DNA from 2 places in the Paraburkholderia sp. EB58 genome. Region 1 is predicted to be linked to the other one. Evidence: riboswitches for the same ligand, from Rfam matches in the RefSeq annotation. Region 1 holds a riboswitch; the other holds the start of a gene.

Region 1 (5,141 bases):
TGGTCATGGTAATAGTCCTTAGCGGCCGCGCAGCATCGCCAGCAGCGAGCGCGGAACGAGTGCCACCATCGCCAGATGCACGACGATAAAAGCGGCCATCAGCGACATCGCGCAGAAGTGCACGATGCGCGCGTTGTCGTAGCCACCCATCAGTTCGCGCAGCAGCGGAAATTGCACCGACTTCCAGATCGCGAGGCCCGAGAGCACCAGCACGATCAGATCGCACACCACGAACAGATAGGCGAATTTCTGTACCGCGTTGTAGATGCGCAGATCGGCGTGCGAGAGTTTGCCGGTCAGCGCAGCGATGAAGTCGTGCAGGATGGCGCGCGGCGCGAGCGGCAGAAACTTGCGGAAGAAGCGCAGGCTCGCCAGGTTGAGCGCGAGATACACGAGGCCGTTGAAGAACAGCAGCCACATGGCCGCGAAGTGCCATTGCAACGCGCCGCCGAGCCAGCCGCCCAGCGTGAGCGAAGGCGGGAACACGAAGCCCTTGAAGATCGGCGACGCGTCGTAAATGCGCCAGCCGGAGAGCATCATCGTGATCGCTGCAAGCGCATTGAGCCAGTGCGTGACGCGTACCCAGACCGGATGAATCGGACCGGTGCGCAGCGGCGCAGCGGGCGGCGCTGTGTCGGATAAAGGGTGAGGGGTTGCCATTTGGATCTCCGTGAATCAAGGACTTGTGGCGCTGCTGGTGGCACGTGTTTGCGGACGTCTGAGACATCGGCCAACCTCGGCCGCACACAGCGGACCTCGACAAATGTCAGGGTCCTTCAGTGGCAGGTAGCCAGTTCGGCCACCTGCAGTACCTCGCCCGTAGCGGCGTTTTCGACGAAGGCGACCACTCCGAACTTGCCGGCTTGCGCGTGGCTGTCTGCCGCATCAGCGGGATCGAGGGCGATCTCGCGGCGAATCTGCGCACTACCTTCCGCGAGCGGCACTGGCCCGATCCATTGCCGCACAACACGTTCGTGATGCAGGGTCGCGCCGTTGTTTTCGCCGGCGCGCACCTGCGAAGTCAGTGCGTTCTCATAGACGGCGACGTAAGCGTTCAACGGGTCGTGCGTAGCGGCTTTGGACGTGAAGCGCGCATCGACGCCGAAGCCGTTCGTGCCTTGGGCGGGCGGCGCAAGTTCAAGCGCGACGTCGGCCTGCGCCGGCTCGGCGGTCACCTTGTGGATACGCTCGTCGAAGCTCTCGGGCTGCGACCAGCTGCGCAATTCACGGCCCGATACGAAGATTTCCGGTGTGTAGATCGTGTGGCCGCCGGCGAGATCGGTCAGAGTCTGCTGCCGTTCGGTGAAGCGATGCTGGGAGAAGCGGTCGGTCCAGCCGAGGCTGTTCCAATAGTCGACATGCAAGGCAAGCGGCACGATGCCTTGAGCGGCGCCGCTGTCTTTCCACTGGCCGAGCCAATGGTCCGCCGGCGGACAGCTATTGCAGCCCTCGCTGCTGTATAGCTCCACCAGCGCGACACGGTGAGCCGGGCTGTGCGCCGTGCACATCGCACCGGCGGCCTGAGCGACGCCGCTCGTGGCAAGCGCGGCAAGAATCACGACGGCGCGCACGAAGGGCGAGTCGGCAAAGCGGCGGGTGACCGGATGCATGAGCGGACGTATGAGCGGTTGCATGAACGAACGCATAAGCGGATGCACGCGGGGATGCATGGCAGGCTCCATCAAGAAATCTGCACGTTTGTCGGCGCGCGTTCGCCGTTATGACAGCGGATCTGAAAATTATTTGTGAGAGGGAAACAACAGCTGCGCGGCCGTCGCAATCCGCTGCGTCAAAACGAGTCAGCCGGGGCCACGGAAACCGATCCCCCAGCGTGCTACCATCGACCTACTGTGTGTGCCGTCTCGTTCGGCACTTCTTCTCACAATCTCTGCCGACTTCCCCATGCGTACTCCGTTCAACCGTGCCCTGTCCCGTCTGCGCCTGCGCAGCGCGGCCGGCTGCGCGCGCGCCGGAGATTCGCATCGCACCTCCCGTCAGCGAACGCTCCCGCTCTCCGCTGCCCGGCGTCTGACCTGAATGCACCTCCTGACCGGAGCCGCATGGGTCGGGCTCCGGGCCGATCTCGTACGCTCGCTGTCCCTTACACAGATCGAAATGGAGAACCGTCATGAAGACGACCAAAACCTGCTATCTCACCGAACTCGACGTCGCCCGTCTGGAAAAACACGCTGCCATGCCCGGTGCAGATGCGCGGCTGCAAGACATGCTCGATGAGCTGTTGCTGCGCGCGGTAATCGTGGATGCACACGACATCCCCGCCAACGTCGTCACGATGAATTCGCGCGCCACGCTCGCCGACCAGGCAAGTGGCGAACACATGACCTGGACGGTGGTGTACCCGCCGAACGCCGATTTCGGCAGTGGTCGCCTAAACGTGTTTTCGCCGGCCGGCCTCGCGTTGCTGGGGGCAAAACGCGGCGAGACGATCCGCTTCACGCCGCCGAGCGGCGCGCAACAGACGCTGAAGATCGAGCAGATCCTGTTTCAACCCGAAGCCGCCGACGATTTCACGCTGTAGGCGCCGCGGACGCTATAGGCGAGTGAATGCCACCTTACATGTTGCGGCGCATCACACGGCGCAGCCTAATCGAGACAAGCCTCCTCGGCTGTAAGCCGGACCAGAATCGGGCAACGCCCATTTTGAGACCGGTTGCCAAGCACCGGGCGTCCGGTGTATCGTGTGCGCTGCTAACGCGGGGGTCCTGCGTCGCACAGGGGTTGGAGGTCTGTGCTGCGTGGGTGAGAAATACCCTTTGAACCTGATCTGGATAATGCCAGCGCAGGGAAGCGTACGGAATTCGCAAAGCAGCACCGCCTCATCCTCTGGCGAATTCCGACAACTTCCGTCTCGTCTCCTGCTTAGCGGCCCCATATTGCTTTGCATGGAGATCCGCATGAACGCCAATCCGAAATTCCTTTCCGCCGACGCTCACGTCGATGCGGCCGCTGTCGCCCCGCTGCCGAATTCCCGCAAGATCTACGTTACTGGCTCGCGCCCCGATATCCGCGTGCCAATGCGCGAAATTACCCAGTCGGACACTCCGGACAGCTTCGGCGGCGAGAAGAATCCGCCCGTGTTTGTCTACGATACGTCGGGCCCCTACTCCGATCCCGAAGCGCAGATTGACATCCGCGCCGGTCTGCCAGCACTGCGCCAGCGCTGGATCGAAGAACGCAACGACACCGAAGCTTTGAGCGGCCTGACCAGCGACTACGGCCGCGAACGCGCCGCCGATCCGGCTACGACCGAACTGCGCTTCCAGGGCCTGCACCGCACGCCGCGCCGCGCCAAGGCCGGTGCCAATGTTTCGCAGATGCACTACGCGCGTAAAGGCATCATCACGCCGGAGATGGAGTACATCGCGATCCGCGAAAACCAGCAACGCGCTGCGTATCTGGAGACGCTGAAGACGAGCGGCCCGAACGGCGAAAAGCTCGCTGCGATGATGGGGCGTCAGCACCCGGGCCAGGCATTCGGCGCAAGTGCATTCGGTCCGAATGGCCTGACGGAAATCACGCCTGAATTCGTGCGCGAAGAAGTCGCACGCGGCCGCGCGATCATCCCGAACAACATCAACCACCCGGAAAGCGAGCCGATGATCATCGGCCGCAACTTCCTCGTGAAGGTGAATGCGAATATCGGCAACTCGGCGGTGACCTCGTCGATCGGCGAAGAAGTCGACAAGATGACGTGGGCGATCCGCTGGGGCGGCGATACGGTGATGGATCTCTCCACCGGCAAGCACATCCACGAAACGCGCGAATGGATCATCCGCAATTCGCCGGTGCCGATCGGCACGGTGCCGATTTATCAGGCGTTGGAAAAGGTCAACGGCAAGGCCGAAGACCTGACGTGGGAAATCTTCCGCGACACGCTGATCGAACAAGCCGAGCAAGGCGTCGACTACTTCACGATTCACGCCGGCGTGCGTCTGCAATACGTGCCGCTCACAGCGAAGCGCATGACGGGCATCGTCTCGCGCGGCGGCTCGATCATGGCGAAGTGGTGTCTGGCTCACCACAAGGAAAGCTTCCTGTACGAGCACTTCGAAGACATCTGCGAAATCATGAAGGCCTATGACGTGGCGTTCTCGCTCGGCGACGGCCTGCGTCCTGGTTCGATCTACGATGCCAACGACGAAGCGCAATTAGGCGAACTAAAGACGCTCGGCGAGCTCACGCAGATCGCGTGGAAGCACGACGTGCAGACGATGATCGAAGGCCCGGGTCACGTGCCGATGCAGCTCATCAAGGAAAACATGGACCTGCAACTGGAATGGTGTGACGAAGCGCCGTTCTACACGCTCGGACCCTTGACCACCGACATCGCCCCTGGCTACGACCACATCACGTCGGGCATCGGCGCGGCCATGATCGGCTGGTTCGGCACTGCGATGCTCTGCTACGTGACGCCGAAAGAACACTTGGGCCTGCCGAACAAGGACGACGTCAAGACCGGCATCATCACGTACAAACTCGCGGCACACGCGGCGGACCTGGCGAAGGGCCATCCGGGTGCGCAGGTACGTGACAACGCGCTGTCGAAGGCACGCTTCGAGTTCCGTTGGGAAGACCAGTTCAACCTCGGTCTCGACCCGGACAAGGCACGCGAATTCCACGACGAAACGCTGCCGAAGGACTCGGCCAAGGTCGCGCATTTCTGCTCGATGTGCGGCCCGCACTTCTGCTCGATGAAGATCACCCAGGACGTACGCGAGTTCGCAGCGCAGCAAGGCGTATCCGACGACGAAGCCTTGAAGAAAGGCATGGAAGTGAAGTCGATCGAGTTCATGAAGAAAGGCGCTGAGATTTATCAGCGGCAGTAAAGCCCGCGGGCGAGTATGGCGGCGCTCGCAGCATTTGCCGCCGCACTCGCTTGCCTGCTAGTCATGAATGCAGCATTGAGCCCGCCCCCAGCGGGCTCTTTCATTTATGACGCGCCCTCGACGACGCACAGGGCGCCGCCCCGAGCCATTTCCTCTCAACAATCCACTGAAATAAGCGGTAACGACTTTGCAACCTGACAAGCGACGGCGCGGCGTAAGCTGAGAAGATGATGCCGTTTTGCGCATCCGTTGCGCGCCATTAATATCAACCGTCGCGGCATCCAGACGTATCAG
Region 2 (5,141 bases), on a different contig from region 1:
GCATGGCCGGCGTTGGCGACCAGTTGATCGAGTGCGCCGAATTGGGCGAGCGTCTCGTGCACGATGTGTTCGGCTGCACCGCGCTCGGCGAGATCGCTAAAGACCGTGGCGCATGTGGCGCCGGGTGTCGAGCACTCCGTCGCGACGGCAGTGAGGCGCTCGCGCGAGGGCGTATCGGCGCCGCGTGCATGCAGCATCAACGCGGTGCGCGGCGCAGCGATGCGCCGGGCCAGCGCCGCCCCGATGCCGGAGCCGGCACCGGTGATCAGCACGACCCGGTCTAGCGCGGCCCGCTCTGATGCGACGCGGTCTGACGAGACCCGGTCTAGCGCGGCCCGCTCTGATGCGACCCGCTCGAACGCCCCGCTGCTCATGCGGCGACCGGTTCGCCCGAGCGTTCGACATCCAGCGTTTCTTCGTGGAACGCCGCGAGCGATTCACGATGCGCCACGCTGACAATCGCGGCCTTAGGCAGACGCTCGGTGAAGAGGTGATAGAGCCGCGCCTCGTTCGCTGCATCGAGCGCGCTGGTGGCTTCGTCGAGGAACAGGTAGTCGGGCTTGTGCAGCAGCACGCGGGCAGCGGCGAGCCGTTGTTGTTCCCCTGGCGAGAGCACGCGCGCCCAGTGTCCCGATTCCGCCAGACGCTCCACATAGTCGTCGAGGTGGCACACGCGCAGCGCTTCGCGGCATTCGTCGTCAGTGTAGGTGTCGGCGGTGGACGGGTAGGCGAGCGCGCCTTTCAATGTGCCGATCGGCATGTAGCTCTGCTGCGGAATGAACATCATGCGCGCATTGACCGGCGCGTCGATCGAGCCGTCGCCGAACGGCCAAAGTCCGGCGAGCGCACGCATCAAGGTGCTCTTGCCCGATCCGGACGGACCGCGTACCAGCCAGCGCGAACCGGGCTGGATCGTGATATCGCGGATCTGCGAGAGCGCGGTGCCGTTCGGCAAGGAGAGCGACAGGCCTTCGGTGGTGAGCTTATCCTCGTCGACGAAGTGCAGGTTGATGCCGCCATGAGCGGTGGCCGGCGAAGTGCTTTCTTTCAGATGCGACGCATGGATGACGCGTTTGAATTCGCGCAGACGATTTACCGTGGCGCGCCAATCGACAAGGCTGCCGTAACTGTTGATGAACCAGGAGAACGAATCGCTCACTGTGCCGAACGAGTTCTGGATCTGCATCAGCACGCCGAACGTGAATGCGCCGGCGAAGTACCGCGGAGCGGCGACCGCGATCGGAAAGATAATCGCGATCTGGCCGTAGAAGCTCAGCACGAAGCTCAGGCGCTTGGTGTACTTCATCACTCGCCACCAGTTGTCGCGAATGCGCTGGAAGATATTTCCCGCAGCGGCCCGTTCGGTTGCTTCCCCATCGTAAAACGCGATCTGTTCGGCGTTTTCGCGCACCCGGATCAGGCCGAAACGGAAATCTGCCTCAACCTTCTGCTGCTGGTAGGTGATCGAAACGAGCGGGTGGCCGAGCTTGTAGATCATGTACGAGCCACCGAGTGCGTAGAGCGCTGCGACCCATACCATGTAGCCGGGAATCACGAGTGGGACGCCGCCGAGCGTGACGCTCAGCGAGCCCGCCAGACCCCAGAGGATGGTGACGAACGTAATGAGCGTGACGACCGTGGACAGCAGGTCGAGCGTCAGCGTGAGCGTGCTGGTCGCAAATGACTGCAGGTCGTCGCTGATCCGCTGGTCGGGGTTGTCGGCGAGGCGGTCGCGCTCGATGCGGTAGAACGCGCCGTCGCCGAGCCACTCTTCAAGGTAGCGGTGCGTGAGCCACTGGCGCCAGCGGAACCCGAGCATCTGACGCAGGTACCGGCCGTACACGAACAGGATGATCATCGCGAACACGATGACCGAGAAGACCACCATCAGGTGCGGGAAGTCGTGAACGTTCTTGGCCTGCAGGGCGTTATAAAAGTCGCCATTCCAGGTGTTGAACTTCACGCTCAGCCAGACGTTGGCGAGGTTGATCGCAATGATCGTGACGAGCAGCCCCCACGCGATCTTCCATTCTTCTGAGACCCAGTAGGGCTTGATCAGACTCCACGCAGAGACTTTGTCGTCCGGCTCTAGCGGGTGGGCAGGGGAAGTATTGGGTGTCATGACCATCCTGAAGTAATGCTGGCTCATCTTGGGCTAACCCACTATGACCGGCCCAGATAGCTCAGTCCATAGCGAGTCGGCGCCACGGCGGAATTGCGATTGCGGCCCGGGTCTCGACCCCGTCGCCCGACACCGGCCGCCCGTCGCCCGATTTTGGCGCGAGCGCCTTAAGCGAAAATTAATCGCGTGAGACGCGGGCAGGCGACTACCGGGTGTGGGGCAAGAAGCCGCGCCAATGGCGCGGGCGTCCGATCGTTGCATTGTGCCAGAGCGCCGCGCGTGGCTGCATCAATCGGCGGCCGCAGCCCCGCCGACGCAGTCGGTTTGCGGCCTCCGCGCCTTTTATGGTCTAATGACTCTCGACGAAACAGGGGTGCTTTGCGCGCGGGCCACACGCCGCGGCGAGGCTGAGAGAGACCCTTTGCACCCGATCCGGGTAATACCGGCGCGGGAAGTTTCCGGAAGTCAGCTTTTCTTCCATTCTCCCGCCGGGCAGCGTCCGTCACTGGATGCGCCTTTTGCCCGGCCGGCCTCGCCCGCCGGTTTCGTCCTTGGGTACGTGCGCCTGATGCCGTACGGAAAGGATACGATGACCGCTCATTCTTCAGTTTATTGCTTCGTTCGCCCCCTCACGGGCCATGCCTGTTTGCGCGTGCCGGCGGGACGGCGATGAACACGCTTGCTCAACCGGATTTCGCCGTCATCGGCGGTGGCTTGTGCGGCCGGCTGGTCGCCTGGCGGCTCGCCGGAGCGGGACACCGCGTCGCTTTGTACGAGCGCGGCGATGCGGCCGGCTCGCAGGCCGCGGCGTGGGTGGCGGCCGCCATGCTCGCGCCGCTCGCCGAAGCGGCCAGCGCCGAGTTGCTGATCACGCGCCTCGGCGCCACCTCGCTCGATACCTGGCCGACGATCCTGGCCCAACTGCCCGAACCGGTGTTCTTTCAACGCAATGGCACGCTGGTCGTCTGGCATCACGCCGATCGCACCGAAGCACCGCTGTTCGAACGCCGCGTGCGCTCGAACGCGCCCGCAGATCTGCTGGATGGCGGTTTCGTTACGTTATCGGGTACTCAGGTCGGCGCGACGGAACCCGCGCTGGCCGGCCGCTTCACGCAAGGCTGGCTGCTGCCACACGAAGGCCAGCTCGACAATCGCCAGGTGCTCAGCGCGTTGGCCGCAGGTCTGGCCGAGCGCGGTGTCGAGACGCACTGGAACACACCGGTCGCCGAGCACGCCCTGCCGCCAGCACGCGTGACGATCGATTGCCGCGGGCTCGGCGCGAAAGCGGTATTGCCCACCTTGCGCGGTGTCCGCGGTGAAGTCGCCCGTGTGCATGCGCCTGGTATCGGCCTGACGCGCCCGGTGCGCCTGCTGCATCCGCGCTACCCGCTGTATATCGCGCCGAAGCAGAACGATCTCTACGTGATCGGCGCCACCGAAGTGGAAGGCGAGGACATGTCGCCCGTCAGTGTGCGTTCCGCGCTCGAATTGCTCAGCGCAGCGTTTTCGGTTCATCCCGGCTTCGGCGAGGCACGCATACTCGAATTGAATTCGCAGTGTCGCCCGACCTTGCCGGATCACCGTCCGGCGCTGGTTTGGGATGGCGCGCAGACGTTGCGCGTGAACGGCCTGTACCGGCATGGCTACATGATCGTGCCGGAAGTCGCGGACGAAGCCGCCCGCTTTGCCGCCGCGCTGCTCGAGGGACGTATCGGCGACGCCGACGCCTTCGCCGGCTGGCGGCGCGATGCCCGCTGGAGCGAGCTGTTTCAGCTCGCCCGGCTTGACCCACACGATTGCTCGCAGGAGCCGGCATGAGCGTTGCGGCCTGTTACGCGGCGCCCGCTGGGCTAGTTATTTGCGTTATTGATTGAACCGTATCTGAACACCATGGACATTCACATCAATCAGAAGCCGTTGTCGCTGCCCGACGGGGCGACTGTCGCCGACGCGCTTGCCGCCTTCGGCGCGCGTCCGCCGTTCGCCGTCGCGCTGAACGGCGATTTTGTCGCCCGCACCCAGCACGCCGCGCGCGCGCTGCAGGCGGGCGACAAGCTCGACGTCGTGCAACCCGTCGCCGGCGGCTAAACGAACGCCTGCGGCCAAGCGGCCGCGTATCGCCAGAGACAAGGATTTTTAGATGACTTCTCCCACTCCCGCCGACGCGCTCACGCTGTACGGCGAAACCTTCGCGAGTCGTGTGCTGCTCGGCACCTCGCGCTATCCATCGCTGCAGTCGCTGTCCGACTCGATCGATGCAGCGAAGCCCGGCATGATCACGGTCGCACTGCGTCGCCAGATGAACGAAGGCGGCGCCGAAGCCGGCTTCTTCGACCTGCTCAAACGCCACGGCGTGCCGCTCTTGCCGAACACGGCCGGCTGCCAGAGTGTCGGCGAAGCGGTCACGACCGCCCATATGGCGCGCGAAGTGTTCGAGACCGACTGGATCAAGCTCGAGCTGATCGGCGACGACTACACGCTGCAACCCGACCCGGTCGGCCTGATCGAAGCGGCTGCACGGCTGGTGAAGGACGGCTTCAAGGTGCTGCCGTATTGCACCGAAGATCTGGTGATCGGCCGTCGTCTCCTCGACGCCGGCTGCGAGGCGCTGATGCCGTGGGGCGCACCGATCGGCACCGGCAAGGGCGTGATCAATCCGTATGGCCTGCGGGTGCTGCGCGAGCGGCTGCCGGACGTGCCGCTGATCGTCGACGCGGGTCTTGGCGTGCCGTCGCATGCCGCGCAAGTGATGGAATGGGGCTTCGACGGCGTGCTGCTGAATACGGCCGTATCGCAGGCTACCCATCCCGACGCGATGGCCCGCGCGTTCGCGCTGGGCGTCGAAGCGGGGCGCCAGGCTTACCTCGCGGGGCCGATGGCCGAACGTGAAACCGCCCATGCGAGCACGCCGGTGGTCGGCATGCCGTTCTGGCATCAGGACGGGAGCGCAGCATGAACCAGACATCGACGCAGACTTCGCCGCTCGGCGGCCGCGAGTTGTTCTGGCCGCCCGCTGACG

What was found. Region 1 has a riboswitch for thiamine pyrophosphate ahead of thiC (phosphomethylpyrimidine synthase ThiC). Riboswitches for the same ligand answer to the same signal wherever they lie in the genome.
Region 2: it holds a riboswitch for thiamine pyrophosphate, as region 1 does, so the genes downstream of both, P3T40_RS34655 (FAD-dependent oxidoreductase) here and thiC (phosphomethylpyrimidine synthase ThiC) in region 1, are expected to answer to the same signal.

The regions. Positions count from the first base shown of each region.
Region 1 covers NZ_JBNDMQ010000024.1:115,052-120,192, reverse strand. The annotation lists gene P3T40_RS29560 (molybdopterin-dependent oxidoreductase) at 1-7, opposite strand, end outside; gene P3T40_RS29555 (cytochrome b/b6 domain-containing protein) at 19-660, opposite strand; gene P3T40_RS29550 (DUF1223 domain-containing protein) at 777-1,610, opposite strand; gene P3T40_RS29545 (GreA/GreB family elongation factor) at 2,129-2,539, shown strand; TPP riboswitch at 2,707-2,825, shown strand; gene thiC (phosphomethylpyrimidine synthase ThiC) at 2,916-4,847, shown strand.
Region 2 covers NZ_JBNDMQ010000034.1:11,361-16,501, forward strand. The annotation lists gene P3T40_RS34645 (SDR family NAD(P)-dependent oxidoreductase) at 1-374, opposite strand, end outside; gene P3T40_RS34650 (ABC transporter ATP-binding protein/permease) at 371-2,122, opposite strand; TPP riboswitch at 2,482-2,593, shown strand; gene P3T40_RS34655 (FAD-dependent oxidoreductase) at 2,792-3,940, shown strand; gene thiS (sulfur carrier protein ThiS) at 4,013-4,210, shown strand; gene P3T40_RS34665 (thiazole synthase) at 4,263-5,078, shown strand; gene thiE (thiamine phosphate synthase) at 5,075-5,141, shown strand, end outside.